Regions from separate parts of the Gellertiella sp. DMC107 genome, predicted to be linked through region 2. Evidence: predicted binding sites of a transcription regulator. Region 2 holds the regulator's gene; each other region holds the start of a gene.
The links. Region 2 encodes LexA, which represses DNA repair genes until DNA is damaged. Its sites were predicted from a motif close to TGTTCNNNNTGTGTTCNG; they were not measured.
Positions count from the first base shown of each region.

Region 1 (4,489 bases), 270 kb from region 2:
CCTTGCCGACAATATCGTTGTCTTCGGCATCGGAAAGGGCGCGACCGATATAGATTTCCATTTCCTCGCGCGGAATTTCCGCCGCTTCCGGCACGGGATTGGCGACCAGCATGCCACCATCGATGCCGAGCTGATCGCGCGTCTTCTGGAAATTGGCGATGGCGGCCGGGCTGTTCAGCATCAGCGGCGAGGGCAGGCCGGAACCGCGCGACCAGAAGGCCGGGAATTCCATGCTGTCATAGGTCACGACCGGCACGCCCCGGGTTTCCAGCACTTCGAGCGTCTTCGGAATGTCGAGGATCGCTTTCGCCCCGGCGCAGACGACGATGACGGGCGTGCGGGCAAATTCCTCCAGATCGGCGGATATGTCGAAGCTGAGTTCCGCACCCCGGTGTACGCCGCCGATGCCGCCGGTGGCGAACACCTTGATGCCGGCGCGGGCTGCGGCAATCATCGTCGCCGCAACGGTGGTGGCGCCGGTGCGGCGCTCCGCAATCGCAAAGGCGAGATCGGCGCGGGATACTTTCATGGCGCCCTTGGTCTGGGCGAGCTCCAGCAGGTCTTCCTTTTCGAGGCCAATATGCAGCGTGCCGTGAATGACGGCGATGGTGGCCGGAACGGCGCCTTCCTGCCGGATGATCGCTTCCACGCTTTCCGCCATATGAAGATTGCCGGGATAGGGCATGCCGTGCGTGATGATGGTGGATTCCAGCGCAACGATGGGCGCGCCGCGGGCCTTGGCGGCGGCGACTTCACGGGAAAAGGAAACGGGAAGGGACTGGGAGATCGGTCGGGTCATCGGTTCTATCCGGAGCAGCGGGCCTTGAGAGGCAGGCCCGGGGTTGACGCTATTCAAGACAATATTTCGGCGCGAGGCACAAGGGGCAGCACGGCGGCAAGGCTTTCTGGCGAAAGATCGGGCGCGCAGGCCAGTGGCGATGCCAGCGTGATGCGGGCCGCGGCGGTGCCCCAGCGGATGGCTTCCGAAAGGGGGAGGCCATGCATCCGGGCGGACAGGACGCCCGCCGCAAAGCTGTCGCCGGCACCCGTGACGTCCGCGATCCTGTCGGCAGGAGGCGGGGTAAGGCCGACAGCTTCGTTTTCATCAAACAGGACGGTCTGGCGTGCGCCGCGGGTGACCGCGCCCCCCTTCAACCCGGCCCGGCGCAGAAGCTTCGGCCAATCTGCCGCGCTTTCCGCCCGCTCGCCGGCGATGGCGGCCGCCTCGGCCTCGTTGAGAAAAAGGGCGGAGAGCGCGGACAGGATCGGCCGGTACCGCACCACCTTGGCTGGCGATATGGCAATGCCCGCCAGGGAAAGTCCTCGTCCTTCCGCTGCGCGTCCGATGGCCACAAGGGTTTCCTGCGGCAGGTTCGCATCGACCAGCAACAGGTCAGCCTTTGCAAGACGGTCCCGCATCTGGCGCGCCTCGATCCGGCGCGGGCCAAACAGCCGGTAGAGCTCCATATCGGCGAGCGCAATCACGAGATTGCCGTCTGCCTCGAGAATGGCCGTGTAGCTGGGCGTCTTCCGGTCGAGAAAAACCATGGGGTGGTGATCCACGCCCGCCAGGGCGGCAGCCTCGGCAACGGCCTCGGCCTCGCGGTCGCCGCCCAGCGGGGAGACCATGGAGACGGCATGTCCGAGTCTTGCGAGATTGCGCGCGGCATTGAAGCCGCCGCCACCCGCTTCCTCGAACCAACTGCCCGGATTACTGGCGCCGGGCACGGTTTCGCCGCCGATCCGGCCGCGCCGGTCCATGTGGGCGCCGCCCAGAACCAGTATGGATGATCCCCTCATGAGCCCTCGTTGTCTCCCTGGCGCCGCGGACGATTCGCGGGCCTCCGCTCCTCCCGGCCTCGCTCTTCCCGACCTTTCTGAAGCGCGTTCCGGCACTCGAAAACAAAATAAGAACAAACGCTTGTTTGTCTTTCTGTTTCAAGGGCATGATCGGCTCTTGAAATAGCGGAACAAAAAGAGTACATACAGGCCATGGGAAGCTTCGTTGCCTGTGCAGCTTCAATAACCTAAAGGTGGATCATATGTCACAAAATTCTTTGCGGCTTGTAGAGGACAAAACGGTGGATAAAAGCAAGGCACTGGACGCGGCTCTCTCCCAGATCGAACGGGCGTTCGGCAAGGGATCGATCATGAAGCTCGGTTCCAATGAGAATGTCGTGGAGATCGATACCGTATCGACGGGCTCGCTGAGCCTCGATATCGCGCTTGGCATTGGTGGCCTGCCCAAGGGCCGCATCATCGAGATTTACGGCCCGGAAAGCTCGGGCAAGACGACGCTTGCCTTGCAGACCATTGCGGAAGCGCAGAAGAAGGGCGGTATCTGCGCCTTCGTCGACGCCGAGCACGCGCTCGACCCGGTCTATGCCCGCAAGCTGGGTGTCGACCTGCAGAACCTCCTGATCTCGCAGCCGGATACGGGCGAGCAGGCGCTCGAAATCACCGATACGCTGGTGCGCTCCGGCGCCATCGACGTGCTGGTGGTCGACTCCGTGGCGGCGCTGACGCCGCGGGCGGAAATCGAAGGCGAGATGGGCGACAGCCTGCCGGGCCTGCAGGCCCGCCTGATGAGCCAGGCGCTGCGCAAGCTCACCGCCTCCATCTCCCGGTCCAACTGCATGGTGATCTTCATCAACCAGATCCGCATGAAGATCGGTGTGATGTTCGGTTCGCCGGAAACCACCACAGGCGGCAACGCCCTGAAGTTCTACGCCTCCGTTCGTCTCGACATCCGCCGCATCGGTTCCGTCAAGGAGCGCGACGAGGTGGTGGGCAACCAGACCCGCGTGAAGGTGGTCAAGAACAAGATGGCGCCTCCCTTCAAGCAGGTGGAATTCGACATCATGTATGGCGAAGGCGTGTCCAAGACGGGCGAACTCATCGATCTTGGCGTAAAAGCCGGTATCGTCGAGAAGTCCGGCGCCTGGTTCTCCTACAACAGCCAGCGCCTCGGCCAGGGTCGCGAGAATGCGAAGACCTTCCTGCGCGACAATCCGGATCTCTCCCGCGAGATCGAGATGGCTCTGCGCCAGAATGCAGGGCTGATTGCCGACCGCTTCCTCCAGAACGGCGGTCCGGATGCCGGAGAAGACGATGGTGCGGGCGATATGTAACGCCTTCGCCTCACCTTTATTTTAGAAAAACGGCCGTGGATCGCCCGATCCCCGGCCGCTTTCGTTTGTCCTGCTGGACAGGGCCAAGAGGGGGCGATAAAAGCCAATGGTTTTTATGGAATGGTTCCGCCGGAGGGCGGCTATGAAGGGCGTATCATGAGCGGTGTGAATGAAATCCGGTCGACCTTTCTCGACTACTTCAAGAAGAATGGCCACGAGATCGTCTCGTCGAGCCCGCTCGTGCCGCGTAACGATCCCACATTGATGTTCACCAATGCGGGCATGGTGCAGTTCAAGAACGTCTTCACCGGTCTGGAACATCGCCCCTATTCCACGGCAGCCACGGCGCAGAAATGCGTGCGTGCCGGCGGCAAGCACAACGATCTCGACAATGTCGGCTATACCGCGCGCCACCACACCTTCTTCGAGATGCTCGGCAACTTTTCTTTCGGCGACTATTTCAAGGAGAGCGCGATCGAGCTTGCCTGGAACCTGATCACCAAGGAATTCGGGATCGACGCCAAGCGTCTGCTGGTCACCGTTTATCACAATGATGACGAGGCTTTCGGGCTCTGGAAGAAGATTGCCGGTTTCTCCGACGACCGGATCATCCGCATCCCGACCTCCGACAATTTCTGGGCCATGGGCGATACGGGTCCCTGCGGCCCGTGCTCGGAAATCTTCTACGATCACGGCGACCATATCTGGGGCGGCCCTCCGGGTTCGCCGGAAGAGGATGGCGACCGCTTCATCGAAATCTGGAACCTCGTCTTCATGCAGTATGAGCAGGTGACGAAGGAAGAGCGCGTCTCGCTGCCGCGTCCGTCCATCGATACCGGCATGGGCCTGGAGCGTGTCGCCGCCCTGCTGCAGGGCAAGCACGACAATTACGATATCGACCTGTTCCGCGCGCTGATTGCCGCATCGGTGGAGCATACGGGCGTACCGGCCGAAGGCGAGCGCCGGGCGAGCCACCGCGTGATTGCCGATCACCTGCGCTCCTCCGCTTTCCTCATTGCAGACGGCGTTCTGCCGTCCAACGAAGGCCGCGGCTATGTGCTGCGCCGCATCATGCGGCGCGCCATGCGCCATGCGCAGCTGCTCGGTTCCCGCGATCCGCTGATGTGGAAGCTGCTGCCGACGCTGGTCAACGAAATGGGCCGCGCCTATCCGGAGCTGCAGCGCGCCGAAGCGCTGATTTCCGAGACCCTGAAACTCGAAGAGACCCGTTTCCGCAAGACGCTGGAGCGCGGCCTGTCGCTGCTGTCCGATGCGACCGCAAATCTCTCCAAGGACGACAGCCTGGATGGTGAAACCGCCTTCAAGCTCTACGATACCTACGGTTTCCCGCTCGATCT
Region 1 covers NZ_JBQUZZ010000003.1:4,235-8,723, forward strand. The annotation lists gene ACT54B_RS10715 (pseudouridine-5'-phosphate glycosidase) at 1-799, opposite strand, end outside; gene ACT54B_RS10720 (carbohydrate kinase family protein) at 853-1,800, opposite strand; gene recA (recombinase RecA) at 2,043-3,131, shown strand; gene alaS (alanine--tRNA ligase) at 3,288-4,489, shown strand, end outside.
Region 1: a site for LexA is predicted at 1,899-1,916, ahead of recA (recombinase RecA). Genes of this name have one in related genera too.

Region 2 (4,489 bases):
GATCGGGACGGGCAGCTACTATCTTCTGTCCGGCTTTGCCGTTTCGGCGGAGCGTGCCTTTCTGATGATGCTGCTCTCTCTCGGCGCGGTCCTGGCGGATCGTCCGGCCATCAGCCAGCGCACCGTTGCCTTGACCGCCTGGATCATCCTGATCCAAAGCCCGTCCGCCGGGTTGTCGGCCAGTTTTCAGCTTTCCTTTTCCGGTACGATCGGATTGATAGCCGTGTACGAAGCCTGGGCGAGGTGGGGGAAGCCCCAGAGGCCGAAGTCCCGCCATCCTGTGCTCAGTGCCGTCGGCCGCGGGGCCCGGCTATTGACCGGGATCGCCGCGACGGCGCTTGTGGGCGGTCTGTCCACGGCCATTTTCTCCATGGCCCATTTCCAGCGTTTCCCGCTGCAAGGCTTCCTCGCCAACATGCTGGCGGCCCCCCTTCTCGATATGCTGGTCATGCCCATGGCGTTGGCAGCCATGCTGCTCATGCCTGTAGGACTGGATGTCGTGCCCCTGAAGCTTATGGGGCTTGGACTGGGCGCTGTAATTGCCGTCGGGAATAAGGTGGCGGCAATCGGCGGCGAACTTACGGTGCTCCCGATTCCCGCTTCGGCATTTTTATGTGCCGGCTCAGGATTTCTGATTTTATGCCTCCTGCGTACCCCGCTGAGGATCTCGGGACTTGTGATTCTGCTCGCAGCCGGATTTCTCTATGCTTTGGAGCCCCGTGAAAAACCGCCTGACCTTGTTCTGCACGAAGGGGGAGAGGTGGCCGCCTTTGTCTCGTCCGGACGCCTCTGGACTGCGGATCCCTCAGGCCAATCCTTTGTTACGGACCAGTGGCAAAGACTATATGGTCTGGGCGACGTCATGCCACCCCTGACGGTCGAACCCGACAGTGCAGGCCGGAAGGACCAACCGGATGACCGCTATCGGCCCTTGACGGATACGGAAGAGATCGTTGAACGCGGTCTGCTGGCAACCACAATCGACCTGCTCTCCGGGCAGCGCTTTGCCTGCAAGGATCGATCCTGGTGCATTGGAAAGGCGGCAGACCATACCGTCGCGCTTGTCGTCAACAGCATCTATACGGGCATTGCCTGTGATCTTGCGGATATCGTTGTGGCCAGAACCGGAAGAGGTTTCACGGAATGCCGCTCGGGCGCGCTGCTGATCAGCCGAGATACTCTCCGCATGACCGGTTCAGAGGAAATCCGCTTCGACGAGGCTACGGGGGCAGTCGTGATCAAACCGTCCTATACGCGTCTCGACCGACCCTGGCTCGCCAACAGAACCTATGACTGGCACACCGGAGGCCCAAGGAATCCCGTCCCCGAGACCCTGCAGCGGCTCCTCACAGGTGCGGAGCCTAACGCAGGCTCGAACCGACCCCTGGCAGTCCTGCCTAGTGATAGCGACGAATCAGGCCGACCAGTTTTCCCTGAACCTTGACCCGATCGGCCGCGAAAATGCGCGTTTCATAGGCGGGATTCGCCGCTTCGAGCGCGATGGACGCGCCTTTGCGCCGAAACCGCTTCAGAGTCGCTTCCTCGTCATCAACCAGCGCCACGACAATATCGCCGGGGGTCGCACTGGCGGTATTGCGAATGATCACCGTGTCTCCATCCAGGATACCGGCATCGATCATCGAGTCGCCCTTGACTTCCAGCGCATAATGGTCGCCGCTCGCCAGCATCTCCACTGGCACGGAAATCTCGTGCGTGTTGTTCTGGATCGCCGAGATCGGGACACCGGCGGCGATACGGCCCATGACCGGCACTGCAACCGTCGTCGCATCATTGGCAGGAGCGGGGGCGGGCTTTGCCGGAGCGGGAGCTGGCTGCGGTTTTCCGAGACTGCCTTCGATCACGCTCGGCGAAAAGCCGCGGCGCGGCTGCAAGCTGGGCGTATAGGCCTCCGGCAGTTTGATGACCTCGAGCGCCCGGGCCCGGTTGGGCAGGCGGCGAATGAAGCCGCGCTCTTCCAGGGCCGTGATCAGCCGATGAATCCCGGACTTCGATGCAAGGTCCAAGGCATCCTTCATCTCATCGAAAGAAGGCGGAATACCCGACTCCTTCATTCGCTCGTGAATGAAGAGCAGCAATTCCTGTTGTTTGCGCGTCAGCATCTCGCCAATCCCCAGAATCGTGAAACAAATCCAGAACGGACCCTATATGTTCCATTTGTGTTCCGCAAGTGGCAAATATTCGATTAAAGCCAGCAAAGGATCGATGAAATTTTTATATGTTTCCCCAAGGGTGAGAAAGCGCCACCGCCCGGGTCCCGATAAGGCCCCGGACGGGTGGAACGAGCGGCTCAAATCCGGCTCATGCGGCGTTTCAGCCTTGTCTCCATATGGTGACACCGCAGGGCGCAATTGCCTTTTCGCCCACGAGAATATCCGCCTTCGCCGGCAGCTCCAGATCCGTGGTCTCGCTCCCGAAATTGAACGCGAAGCTCAGCTCGCCCCGCCGGACAATCCGGATGTCGCCAAGATCCGGCATCCATGCGACACCCGCCCAGTCCAGTGAGTCGCGCATCAGAGCGTGAAGGAAATCGGGCGTGGGGATCGTCGCGAGATAGCGGGCCTTGTCATTTCCGACGATGGCGGGCGCTCCGGTACGATAGGGTCCCTGGAACGTAGCCAAGACCGGCTCGTCCGTTTCGATAGTTTCCCGCCAGGTACCGGCAGCGAACTGTCGATTGCCGAAAAGCACGGGTTCACCGAGAGCCGAGGGCAGGCTTTCCACACGAACCACCTTCAGGGAGAGAAGATCGCGGAGCGGCCCCGGGGGAAGTCCGTCCGGAATGTGCATGTCTCCTGTCTTGCTGCCGGAGCGGGGGCCGAACAGCACCTTCGCCCCGGAAGCCTGGAGGCGAGCGATGAAGCCGGGATCGGCGATCAGCAGATCCGGACACAGCACCAGCCGGTAATCCGAGACATCGCTGGACTGATTGATAATGTCCACATCCACGCCATGGCGGGAAAGGGCTGCATACCAGTCCAGGCAAAGCGCGGACGCGGAATAGGTTCTTCCTTGCGGAAGTGCCCGGCTCGCCCATCGCGATTCGTAATCCATGAGAAGGGCAACAGACGCCTTCGCCTTGGTCTGCGCGGCAGGCAGGCATTTTCGCTCGGCTGCCACGAGGGCGGTTTCATGAAAGGCCTGATCCGGGGTCGAATCCGGCAGCAGCAGGCCGGCATGAAACTGTTCCTGCGCAAAGGGGGCCTGACGCCAGCGGAAATACGCCACCATATCCACCCCATGCGCATAGGCGAGCCATGTCCACAAGCGCACCATTCCATCGTCGGGCGACTGGTTATGCGCGGCCCAGTTCACGGGGCCGGGCTGCTGTTCCATCACCCACACGCGGCCTTTTCCGGTGGCGCGATAAAGATCGTGGTTGAAGGCGACCTGGTCGGGATCGCCGGTGCGCAGCCTCCGTTCCTTTTCCGCATTGGAGAGGCGCCCATTGATCAACCCGCCCATCGGATAAACGTCCCACGAGGCGACATCGAGGTCCGCCGAGAGTTTGAAATGATCGAAGTCGATGTTGTGCGACATGAAATTATGCGTCACTGGCCGACCGGGCGATCCGGCGCGAATAATGTCGACCTGCTGGCGATTGAAGCGCACGACCTGATCGGACGAGAAGCGCACGAAATCCACCAGATGGGTCGGGCTTGGTTCCTCCACGACCTGAAGGGGCACGTCCACCTCCTCGAAGGATCGGTAGCGCATCGACCAGAAACGCGTACCCCAGGCGGTGTTCAGCGCGTCGATCGTGCCATACCGCGCCTCGAGCCACTGCCGGAAGGCGCGATGTGCGCTTTCGGAGTAGCTGTAAATGGTGTCGTGGTCGCCATATTCGTTATCCGTCTGCCAGGCCTTGACGAAAGGATGATGCCCATACCGGTCCACGAAAGCGCGGGTAATCCGGCCCGCCTCGCGGAAATAGGTTTCGCTCGAGAAGCAGTAGTGACGTCGTGCGCCGAAGCGCCGCTGCCGACCGTCCGGACCGACGGCAAGGATATCCGGGTACCGGTCCACCAGCCATTTCGGCGGCGCGGCCGTGGGCGTCCCGAGAATGACCTTCAGCCCGGCTTTGCCGAGGATGTCGATCGCCTCGTCCATCCATCCCCAATCGAACTGGCCGGGCTCGGGCTCGATCAGCGCCCAGCTGAACTCGCCGATCCGAACCCAATCGAGCCCGAGGTCAGCCATTCGGGCGGCATCCTCACCCCATTTTTCCTTGGGCCATTGTTCGGGATAGTAGCAGACCCCAAGCTCGAGCCGGTCGGGAGCGATATAGGGGGAGGGAGGAACGGATTTGCCGGGCTCGGTGACTGACACGGGCGCAAGCTCCTTGCATGGATGTGCACATTCGAAGGCAGGCGTTGCAGCCATGCCGGTTCAGATTTCGGGTGTGGTTCAGCGGTCCGCGCGAACCAGGCTGGCGGAGAGCACGAGATAGGCGGCAGAAGTCCATGCAAAC
Region 2 covers NZ_JBQUZZ010000003.1:272,200-276,688, reverse strand. The annotation lists gene ACT54B_RS12085 (ComEC/Rec2 family competence protein) at 1-1,444, shown strand, start outside; gene lexA (transcriptional repressor LexA) at 1,398-2,120, opposite strand; gene ACT54B_RS12075 (beta-galactosidase) at 2,332-4,347, opposite strand; gene ACT54B_RS12070 (amylo-alpha-1,6-glucosidase) at 4,426-4,489, opposite strand, start outside.

Region 3 (4,489 bases), on a different contig from region 2:
CCGAACCGACGGCAGAGAGGCGCTCGCGGCAGGGCCATCAGGCTGCCAACATCACGAAGCCCTGCTTTCAGCAAGCCCTCCACGACGGCAGGATTCAGGCGGAGGGCTTGGACAGGGAGTTTGGCAAGGCGATCCGCTCCGTTCTGGCGGGAAACGATGCGGGAGCCCGCGCTCTGACCTTGTTCGAAATGCGCGATGGCCCAGGAAAGCCCGGGGGTATCGGCAATGGCTGCCTTGACGTCCAGGCCCATTCCCGAAAGCCGCAGGGCCAGATCGTCGAGAAGCCCTTCCTCTCCCCCGAAGAGATGACTGCAGCCGGTAATGTCGAGAAAAAGCCCGTCATCGCCATCCCTGGCAACAAGGGGCGTGTATCGGCTGCACCAATCGGCCAGGGCGTGCAGGAATTGACGGTCTGCCTGCGGGTCCGATGCAACCGTATCGAGACCGGGGCACATGGCACGGGCTTCCGCAAGGCCCTGTCCTCTTTTGAGGCCTAAAGCGGAGGCCTTTTCATCCAGGGCCACAAGCCGCATGGTGTTGCGTTCACGCCCCGCGGCTACAAGGGGGGGACGGTCAGGAGGCGTGGCTGAACGCCACGACGGACCCCATCGCTTGCGCGCGATCCGGTCTGTCGACAGCCGGGGGAAGGCGAGCGCCAGGATTCGCTGGTCCGGCCGGGTTGCGGACAGGAGGGATGCTGGCATCGGGGAGGGCGAAAAGGCGTTCATGGGCGTTCCATTCGATGGCTGTGGCCGTGGAGAGGGGAGGCAAGGCCGGATCCGGACTTTTTTCCACCCGAAGTGCAAATCCCGGTGCGCCGATGGTGCCCTCCAAGGGGCGTCCATCCGGCAACCGGTAATATCCGGAGGCGGAAGGCGCCGCCTCCAGACGAAACAGCGTGCTGCCCGCCTCTTCCGCGCCGCCCTGACGCAACAGAAGAAGCAGGCTTCCCGCATGGCGGGCCCTAAGGCTGAGACGACGGCTTTCTCCCAGCCCGAAGCGCGGGGAATTGCCCATCATTTCAAGGATCACTGCCCGAAAAGCACGGCTGGCAAGGGCCGCTTCTGCAAGCCAGAGCGCGTCCTCCAGACGCTTTGGAAAAGCCTGAAGAAAGCGGACTGAAAAGAGCCCATGATCGGCCAGACCGGCCGCAAAGGGCTCGCCTGCTTCTCGGGCAACGCTCCGCTCTCCGATGAAGAGAAAGGCAGGCTCTGTGCCCCGCGCCTCCTCTTCCCGGGCCATGAAGGCACAGAAAGACAAAGCAAGCCCTGTAGACGCGCCGGCATTGCGCAGTTCGGTACTGCGGATTTCGGCCATGCCCGCTCTGGGCAAGCCGCCCGGAAGCGCTCCAGCCAGGGGAGGAATGGCAAAATTTGCGCGCTCCTTTCCGGTGTCTTCCCCGGAGCGGCGGGAAGCTTTGGTCGCGGACGCTTCCATACCCTCCGGATCGAGGGAAGCGACCGGCTTTCCTTCCATTCGGGCGATGGTTTCGCGCAAGGCGCAAAGTCTCTCCCGCGCCAGGGCCTCCTTCGCCATGACGTGCTCCTGTTTTCGATGACTGTTGACGGGGAACGTGGGCTATCTGCCGTTTGTTCCCTTTATGTTCTAATAGATTCCAGAAGCGGGCCGAAGAGTCAACGGTGCTTGGCGGCCTGGGCGGGAAGGGAAGCCGGGAAGAGAAATCTCCTCTCCGCCATTAACGCTACGGAAATATTGCCTTCCCGCCGCCTTATGCCGTGATCGCTTATACTCGAAAATTTTTCCGGATGGGCCTATATGGAAATTCCAAGGAGGCAGAATGGCCCGCATAGACCAGACCGAAGACTGGCGCGAAAAACATGCGCCGACACTCAGTACCTTCGAATCGCTTGCGATCGAGGCCTTTGGCCAGTTGCCGGAGGAATTCCGCCTGCTGACCGGCAATCTGGTCATCGAGGTGGAGGACTTTCCTTCAGATGACGTTTTCGAGGACATGGCGCTCGAAACACCCTTTGATCTGCTCGGACTCTTCGAGGGGCGGGGATTGACGGAGCGCTTCTCCATGGAAACCGGCGACATGCCCAACCGGGTCTTTCTCTACCGTCGACCGATCCTGGATTACTGGGCGGAAAATGACGAGACGCTGGGCGATATCATCACCCATGTGCTGATCCACGAGATCGGCCATCATTTCGGCCTGTCGGACGAGGACATAGAGCGGATCGAGGCGAGCGTGCCCTAGGCGCGCTCGCCATCGCCCCATTCCTAATAGTCGGACAGCTTGATGTCGGGCGTATAATCCTTGCCCGGTACATCCTTGACGACAGCCTGGCCGGCATAGGTCTTGCCGGCTTCCTGGTTGAAGGTCAGGCTGGGGGCGCCATGCAGTTCCCATCCGGCATTGAGCGCAGCGGTCACACGGTGACAGAAGGCGGAATCGTCGGGCCCCGTCAGAAAACGGTAGAGTTTCATGGGCTGTCCTTTCGTGAAGCGATGCGATCGGCAAGGGCGATGAGCTGCCCGGCCTGCTCAAGATGCAGGCGTTCGACCATGTGTCCGTCCATATTGATGACGCCGAGACCGGCTGCTGCCGGATCTGCAAAGGCCGAGACGATACGGCGAGCCTCTTCAAGTGCCTGCTCCGACGGACCAAAGCAGCGGTTTGCCGCTTCGATCTGGGCAGGATGAATGAGCATCTTTCCGTCGAAACCCATAGCCCGGCCCTGCTGACATTCCGCCTCGAAAGCGGGGAGGTCGCGGAAGTCGTTGGAGACGCTGTCCAGCGCGTCGAGGCCGTAGGCGCGGGCTGCCAGAAGAATCTGCATCATCCATGGGACGAGGTATTGCCGGCCCTTTTCCGGCAAGACGCCGGTATCCTTGCGCAAATCGTTGAGGCCGATGACGAAGGCTTCCAGTCGTGCATCCGGCGTATGGGCCGCCTCGGCAATCAGCGCGGCATTCAGAACCGCCCGGGGGGTCTCGATCATGGCCCAGATGCGCATGGCGTCCGCACCGTCGGCTTCGGAAAGCCTGTCTGCCACGTCGAGAATGACGCGGGGCGTTTCCACCTTCGGCAACAACACTGCATCCGGTCCGCAGGCCAGAACCGTTTCCAGATCCGCGCCCAGATGGATACTGTCGGCCGAATTGATCCGGATGACAAATTCCGCCTGCCTGTCTGACGGAAGGGCCCCGAAGAAGCGTTTCAGATTGTCCCGGGCCTCGTTCTTTTTCTCCTCTGCCACAGAATCCTCCAGATCGAGGATGAAAACATCGGCAGAAAGGGTCGCGGCCTTTTCCAGCGCCCGCAGATTGACGGCTGGAATGCTGAGCGCCGAGCGGCGGGGAACAAGCGGACGGGACGAACGGGTGATGCGCATGGCCCGTTTTGCCAAGCTTTCGAAGTCCGCGCAAGCCGCGCGATCAGGAAAGGCCTCCCCCTTGCGGACAGGCCATGCCGGGACCATATGGAACTTAACGAAAGGATTTTGTCATGCACGGTCTCCTCTCCCTTCTCTTTGCGGCCGGCAGTGTTGTGGTTCTCGGCTTTCTCGGTTTCGTAACGCTGTCTTTCGGGCTGGTTCTTGCGGCGATCCTGTCGCTGACCATGGCCGCGCGGGCGATGATGCCGCAGCCGAAGCCGGTCCATGTCCGTACCGAAGCCAAGCGTCCCGGTGAACGCGTCACCCGTATCTGGAACGACGGACGCGGGACCATCATCGACATGTGATCGTCGAGGCTTTTGCCGACCCGGCCTTTCCGGCCGGGAGACAAAAGATTCCCCTTCAAATTTCCGCGGAATTCCTCTATGGCCCAAGAGAATTCCTGAAACGCGTGAAGGCCCAGATCCATGGACAAGTTCGTCAAGCTCACCGGCGTTGCCGCGCCCCTTCCGGTCGTCAACATCGACACCGACATGATCATCCCCAAGGATTACCTGAAGACGATCAAGCGCACCGGTCTCGGCAAAGGTCTCTTCGCCGAAGCCCGTTACAAGGAAGACGGTTCGGAAAACCCGGATTTCGTGCTGAACAAGCCGGCCTATCGCAATGCGCAGATCCTGGTCGCCGGCGACAATTTCGGCTGCGGTTCCTCGCGCGAACACGCGCCGTGGGCGCTGCTCGACTTCGGCATCCGTTGCGTGATCTCCACGTCCTTCGCCGACATCTTCTACAACAACTGCTTCAAGAACGGCATCCTGCCGATCGTGGTCAGCCCGGAAAACCTGTCCAAGCTGATGGATGACGCCGAGCGCGGCTCGAATGCCGTGCTGACGGTTGACCTGGAAAGCCAGGAAATCACCGGTCCGGATGGCGGTCGTGTCTCCTTCGAGATCGACGCCTTCAAGCGTCACTGCCTGCTGAACGGCCTCGACGATATCGGCCTGACCCTTGAAAAGGGCGCTGCCATCGACCGCTTCGAAACGGCGAATGCCTCGTCCCATCCCTGGGCCTGATCCTTATCGTTCATAGCTGACAACAGTTCGCCCGCGATGGTTTCCATCGCGGGT
Region 3 covers NZ_JBQUZZ010000004.1:286,236-290,724, reverse strand. The annotation lists gene ACT54B_RS15225 (Y-family DNA polymerase) at 1-623, opposite strand, end outside; gene ACT54B_RS15220 (hypothetical protein) at 574-1,536, opposite strand; gene ACT54B_RS15215 (metallopeptidase family protein) at 1,799-2,221, shown strand; gene ACT54B_RS15210 (DUF1737 domain-containing protein) at 2,245-2,451, opposite strand; gene ACT54B_RS15205 (HpcH/HpaI aldolase/citrate lyase family protein) at 2,448-3,359, opposite strand; gene ACT54B_RS15200 (hypothetical protein) at 3,473-3,709, shown strand; gene leuD (3-isopropylmalate dehydratase small subunit) at 3,830-4,435, shown strand.
Region 3: a site for LexA is predicted at 1,591-1,608, ahead of ACT54B_RS15215 (metallopeptidase family protein). Genes of this name have one in related genera too.

Region 4 (4,489 bases), on a different contig from region 2:
GGTGACGGACCTCAAGGGGCCCGAATGGTTCGCCATCTTCCGCAACTATCATGCGGGCGCGCTTGCGGCTGCGGCCGGCAACAAGGACAAGGCGCGGACCTTGCTGAAATCCGCCGTGATCGACAAGGATGGCGGCTCGACGGCCCCGGATACCTATATTCGCGCCGTGATGGCGCTGGCGCGCCTGGAGGCAGCCGACGGCAACCTGCAGAAGGCGCTCGACACCATCGCGACCGGCGACCAGCTGATCAACAATTATGCGCCGCTGAAGGCGCTTGGCGAAGAACTGAAGAAGGGCGGCAAGCCCGCACAGCAGGTTCAGACCGCCGCGCAAGGCGCGGCAGCCGTGCTCTTTTCCATCGGCAGCGCGCTGAACCGCCAGGGCGCCGACGAGGCCGTCTCGCTTTACCTCAACATGGCCCATGCGCTGGACCCCGACAGCGCCGACACGCTGGTTCTGCTCGGCGGGCTTGCGGAGAACACCAACCAGTCAGACAAGGCGATCGAATTCTACAAGCAGGTTCCGGCAACCTCGCCGCTCCGCCGAATTTCCGAACTGCAGCTTGGCCTCGCGCTTGCCAGTACGGGGAAGCAGGACGAGGCCCGCAAGCACCTGAAAGCGCTGATTGCCAGCGATCCGACGGACATTCGCAGCTATCTCGCCTATGGCAGCGTGCTTTCCGATGCCAAGGATTATCGGGAAATGGCGCGCAATTACGATCAGGCGATCCAGTCGCTCGGCAATCGCAAGGACAAGAATTACTGGTCCCTCTATTTCCAGCGCGGCATTGCCTATGAACGCCTGAAGGAATGGGACAAGGCCGAACCGAATTTCCGCACGGCACTGGAGCTGAACCCGGAACAGCCGCAGGTGCTGAACTATCTCGGCTACAGCTGGGTGGACATGAACCGGAACCTGACCGAGGGTCTGGACATGATCAAGCGGGCGGTCGAGCTGCGGCCGGATGACGGCTATATCGTCGACTCGCTCGGCTGGGCCTATTTCCGTCTCGGCCGTTTCCCCGAAGCGGTGGAAGAGCTGGAACGGGCCGCCGAGCTGAAGGCCGGCGATGCCACGATCAACGATCATCTCGGCGATGCCTACTGGCGGGTCGGCCGCGAGCGGGAAGCCGTGTTCCAGTGGCAACGCGCGCTGGAGATGAAGCCGGAAGCGGCGGAAATTCCCAAGATCCAGGCAAAGATCAAGGATGGGCTGCCAAAGCTCGACTCCGCTGCGAAAGACAAGGCGCCCGCGCCGGCCAAGGCCGATGCAGCGCCGGCGCAACCGGTCAAGCCTGAAGCGCCCAAGGGCGACACGCCGAAGACGGATGCGGGACCCGCCGTCGCACCCGCCGCCGACACGGCAAGCACAGCCGCCGCTCCGGCGCCGGCCTCCAGCGGCGATTATACGGTCGTCGAGGGCGATTCCGTCTGGCGGATCGCCAAGCGGCTTCTCGGAGACTGGAAACTGGGCCGGGAAATCATCGATCTCAATGCGGAACTCCAGAAGAACCCGGACCGGCTGAAGATCGGCCAGGTGATCAAGGTGCCGGCCAAGGTCGACTGAATCTCAGCCCCATGCCGCGCCTCGAAGAACGGGCTCCCGCCAAAATCAATCTCTCGCTGCACGTGACCGGGCAGCGTGCCGATGGCTACCATTTCATCGATACGCTGGTGACTTTTACGGAAGCGGGAGACCTTCTTTCCTTCGAGAGAAGCGACGCGGATGGCTTCAGCCTCTCCGGACGTTTCGCGGACGCGCTTTCCGGCTCGGACCCGGGAGACAATCTGGTCATCCGTGCCCGCGACGGCCTGCGGGCGCTGCTGGCCGAAGACGGACACAGTGTTCCCCCGGTGCACATTCATCTGCAGAAAAACCTGCCGGTGGCTTCCGGCATCGGCGGCGGCTCCGCCGATGCGGCAGCCTGCCTGCGCGGCCTGATGCGGCTGGCGAAGGCCCGGCCCGATGCGGAGAAGCTCCAGAGGCTGGCGCTTTCCCTCGGCGCCGATGTGCCCATGTGCCTCCATTCCCGGCCGCTGATCGCCCGGGGAATCGGGGAAGAGTTACAGCCGGTTGCCCTTCCCCGGTTCGGCCTGCTGCTGGTCAATCCGCTGAAGCCCGTCTCGACGCCCGCCATCTTTCGCCTGCTGGCCGAGAAGAAAAACCCGCCCATGCCGGAGACCGGGGCGGGTTGGGGCGCATCACCGCTTTCCCGGCTCGCCTCCTTGCGCAACGATCTGCAACCGGCTGCCGAGACGCTGGAACCCGCCATCCTCACCGTCATCGAGGCTCTCGAAAAAACCGGTGCGGTGCTTGCCCGCATGTCCGGTTCCGGGGCCACCTGCTTCGGGATCTATGGGGACGACCACTCCCTTTTTGCGGCGGCGAACATTCTCCGCCACTATCATCCCGACTGGTTCATAGAGCCGACAGCCACCCTGTCCTGATCGACCAAGGGGAAGCCGGACCATTTTTGTTCTTGCATTGTTCTCTTTTCTGCGCTAGGAATTTTGTCACTGAGACGGGCTTGTTTGCGTTGCCCGAAGGCCGGGTTCTCCCCGGACGTGACGAATGGACTGTCCGGCCCGCATTGGTCACGAGGCCTCGCGGGCGGTAAGGAGCGATCGATGACAGAACTGGCCCTTGCGGGGCAGGACGCATTCGCGCCTGCCCATACGGCTGACATTGCCGAACATCTTATCGCCAGCTCGGGGCTCAGGGTCGATGTCGGCCGGCGGCGCGGGCGCGGGGCGGGCATGAACCCGGACGGCCGTTTCGAGCTGCAGAAGCGGGAAACCTTCGATGACGGCTGGCAGACCATCGAGGAACTGGAGCCCTTCCGCACGGATGTGCAGGTGGAAAAGCCGCGGGCGATCATCACCCGAAACGAGTCGCCCGACATTCCCTTCGACCGTTCGATCAATCCCTATCGGGGTTGCGAGCATGGCTGCATCTATTGCTTCGCCCGTCCGACCCACAGCTATATGGGGCTTTCGGCGGGGCTGGATTTCGAATCCAAGCTGTTCGCCAAGCCCGATGCTCCCAGGCTTCTGGAGCGGGAACTGTCCAAGCCGGGCTACAAGCCGCGCACCATCGCCATCGGCACCAATACGGATCCCTACCAGCCCATCGAGAAGGAATGGCGCATCATGCGCCAGATCCTCGAAGTGCTGGAAAAGGCCAACCATCCCGTGGTGATCGTCACGAAGTCTGCGCTGGTCCTTCGCGATATCGACATTCTCGCCCGCATGGCTGCCAAGGGTCTGGCCAAGGTGGGCATTTCGGTGACCACGCTCGACCGCAAGCTGGCGCGGCTGATGGAGCCGCGGGCGGCCACGCCAGTCCGGCGGCTGGACACGATCAAGGCGCTCAGCGATGCGGGCATCCCGGTTGCGGTGATGATGGCGCCGATCATTCCCGCCCTCAACGACCACGAGATCGAGCGGATTCTCGAATCGGGTCACGCGGCGGGCGCACGGGAGGCAAGCTATGTGCTGCTCCGGCTGCCCTATGAGGTGAGCCCGCTGTTCAGGGAGTGGCTGCTGCGCCACTATCCCGACCGTTACCGGCACGTGATGTCCCTGATCCGCTCCATGCGGGACGGCAAGGATTATGACGCGGAATTCGGCAAGCGCATGAAGGGGGCCGGCCCCTATGCCTGGCAGATCGGCCGGCGCTTCGAGCTTGCCACCAAGCGCCTGGGCCTGGTGCGCCGCTCGATCCAGTTGCGCGACGATGCCTTCACCCCGCCGGACGGAGCGGGCGTGCAGCTTTCGCTTCTTTGAGATTGCGGGAGGCGGTGCCTCGCCTCCCCCGACCGCTCCGGCTGCAAACCCCTGATTGCAGACCGGCACCCTCGGGCTCCGCCGCCCGTGGATCGTTTTTTTGAAAAGCGATCCAGCCCGAGGGCTTGCAGGAGATCGGTGAGGCGTGCGAGTCTCGCCGCATGACACGCCGCACGCCTCCCGATTCTCCCGCACTTTTCGAGCTTCTCGCCAACCGTCCGGATTTCCGGATGGAGCAGGCGTTGATGCGGGACGGCTATGCCCTGGTGGCAGGGGCGGACGAAGCCGGGCGCGGGCCTCTGGCAGGCCCGGTCGTCGCCGCTGCCGTGATTCTCGATCCGGACCATATTCCGGACGGCCTCAATGATTCCAAGAAGCTTTCGGCCGCGCAGCGCAACGCGCTCTTCACCGAAATCCTCGCCACCTCCGTGGTGGCCATCGCGTCTTCCGGACCGCGTCGGATCGATGATACGGACATCCTGAAGGCCAGTCTCGATGCCATGCGCCGGGCCGTCTGCAATCTGGCGGTCCGGCCGGATTTCCTTCTCGTCGACGGACGGGATGTGCCAAAGGGGCTTTCCTGCCCCGGCAAGGCGGTGGTGAAGGGCGACAGCCGTTCGGTCTCCATCGCCGCAGCCTCGATCGTCGCCAAGGTGACCCGAGACCGCATGATGGAGCAGGCGGGCACGCTCTATTCCGCCTA
Region 4 covers NZ_JBQUZZ010000002.1:1,050,721-1,055,209, reverse strand. The annotation lists partial or broken gene ACT54B_RS10470 (tetratricopeptide repeat protein) at 1-1,279, shown strand, start outside; gene ACT54B_RS10465 (4-(cytidine 5'-diphospho)-2-C-methyl-D-erythritol kinase) at 1,579-2,448, shown strand; gene ACT54B_RS10460 (PA0069 family radical SAM protein) at 2,629-3,786, shown strand; gene ACT54B_RS10455 (ribonuclease HII) at 3,948-4,489, shown strand, end outside.
Region 4: a site for LexA is predicted at 2,476-2,493, ahead of ACT54B_RS10460 (PA0069 family radical SAM protein). Genes of this name have one in related genera too.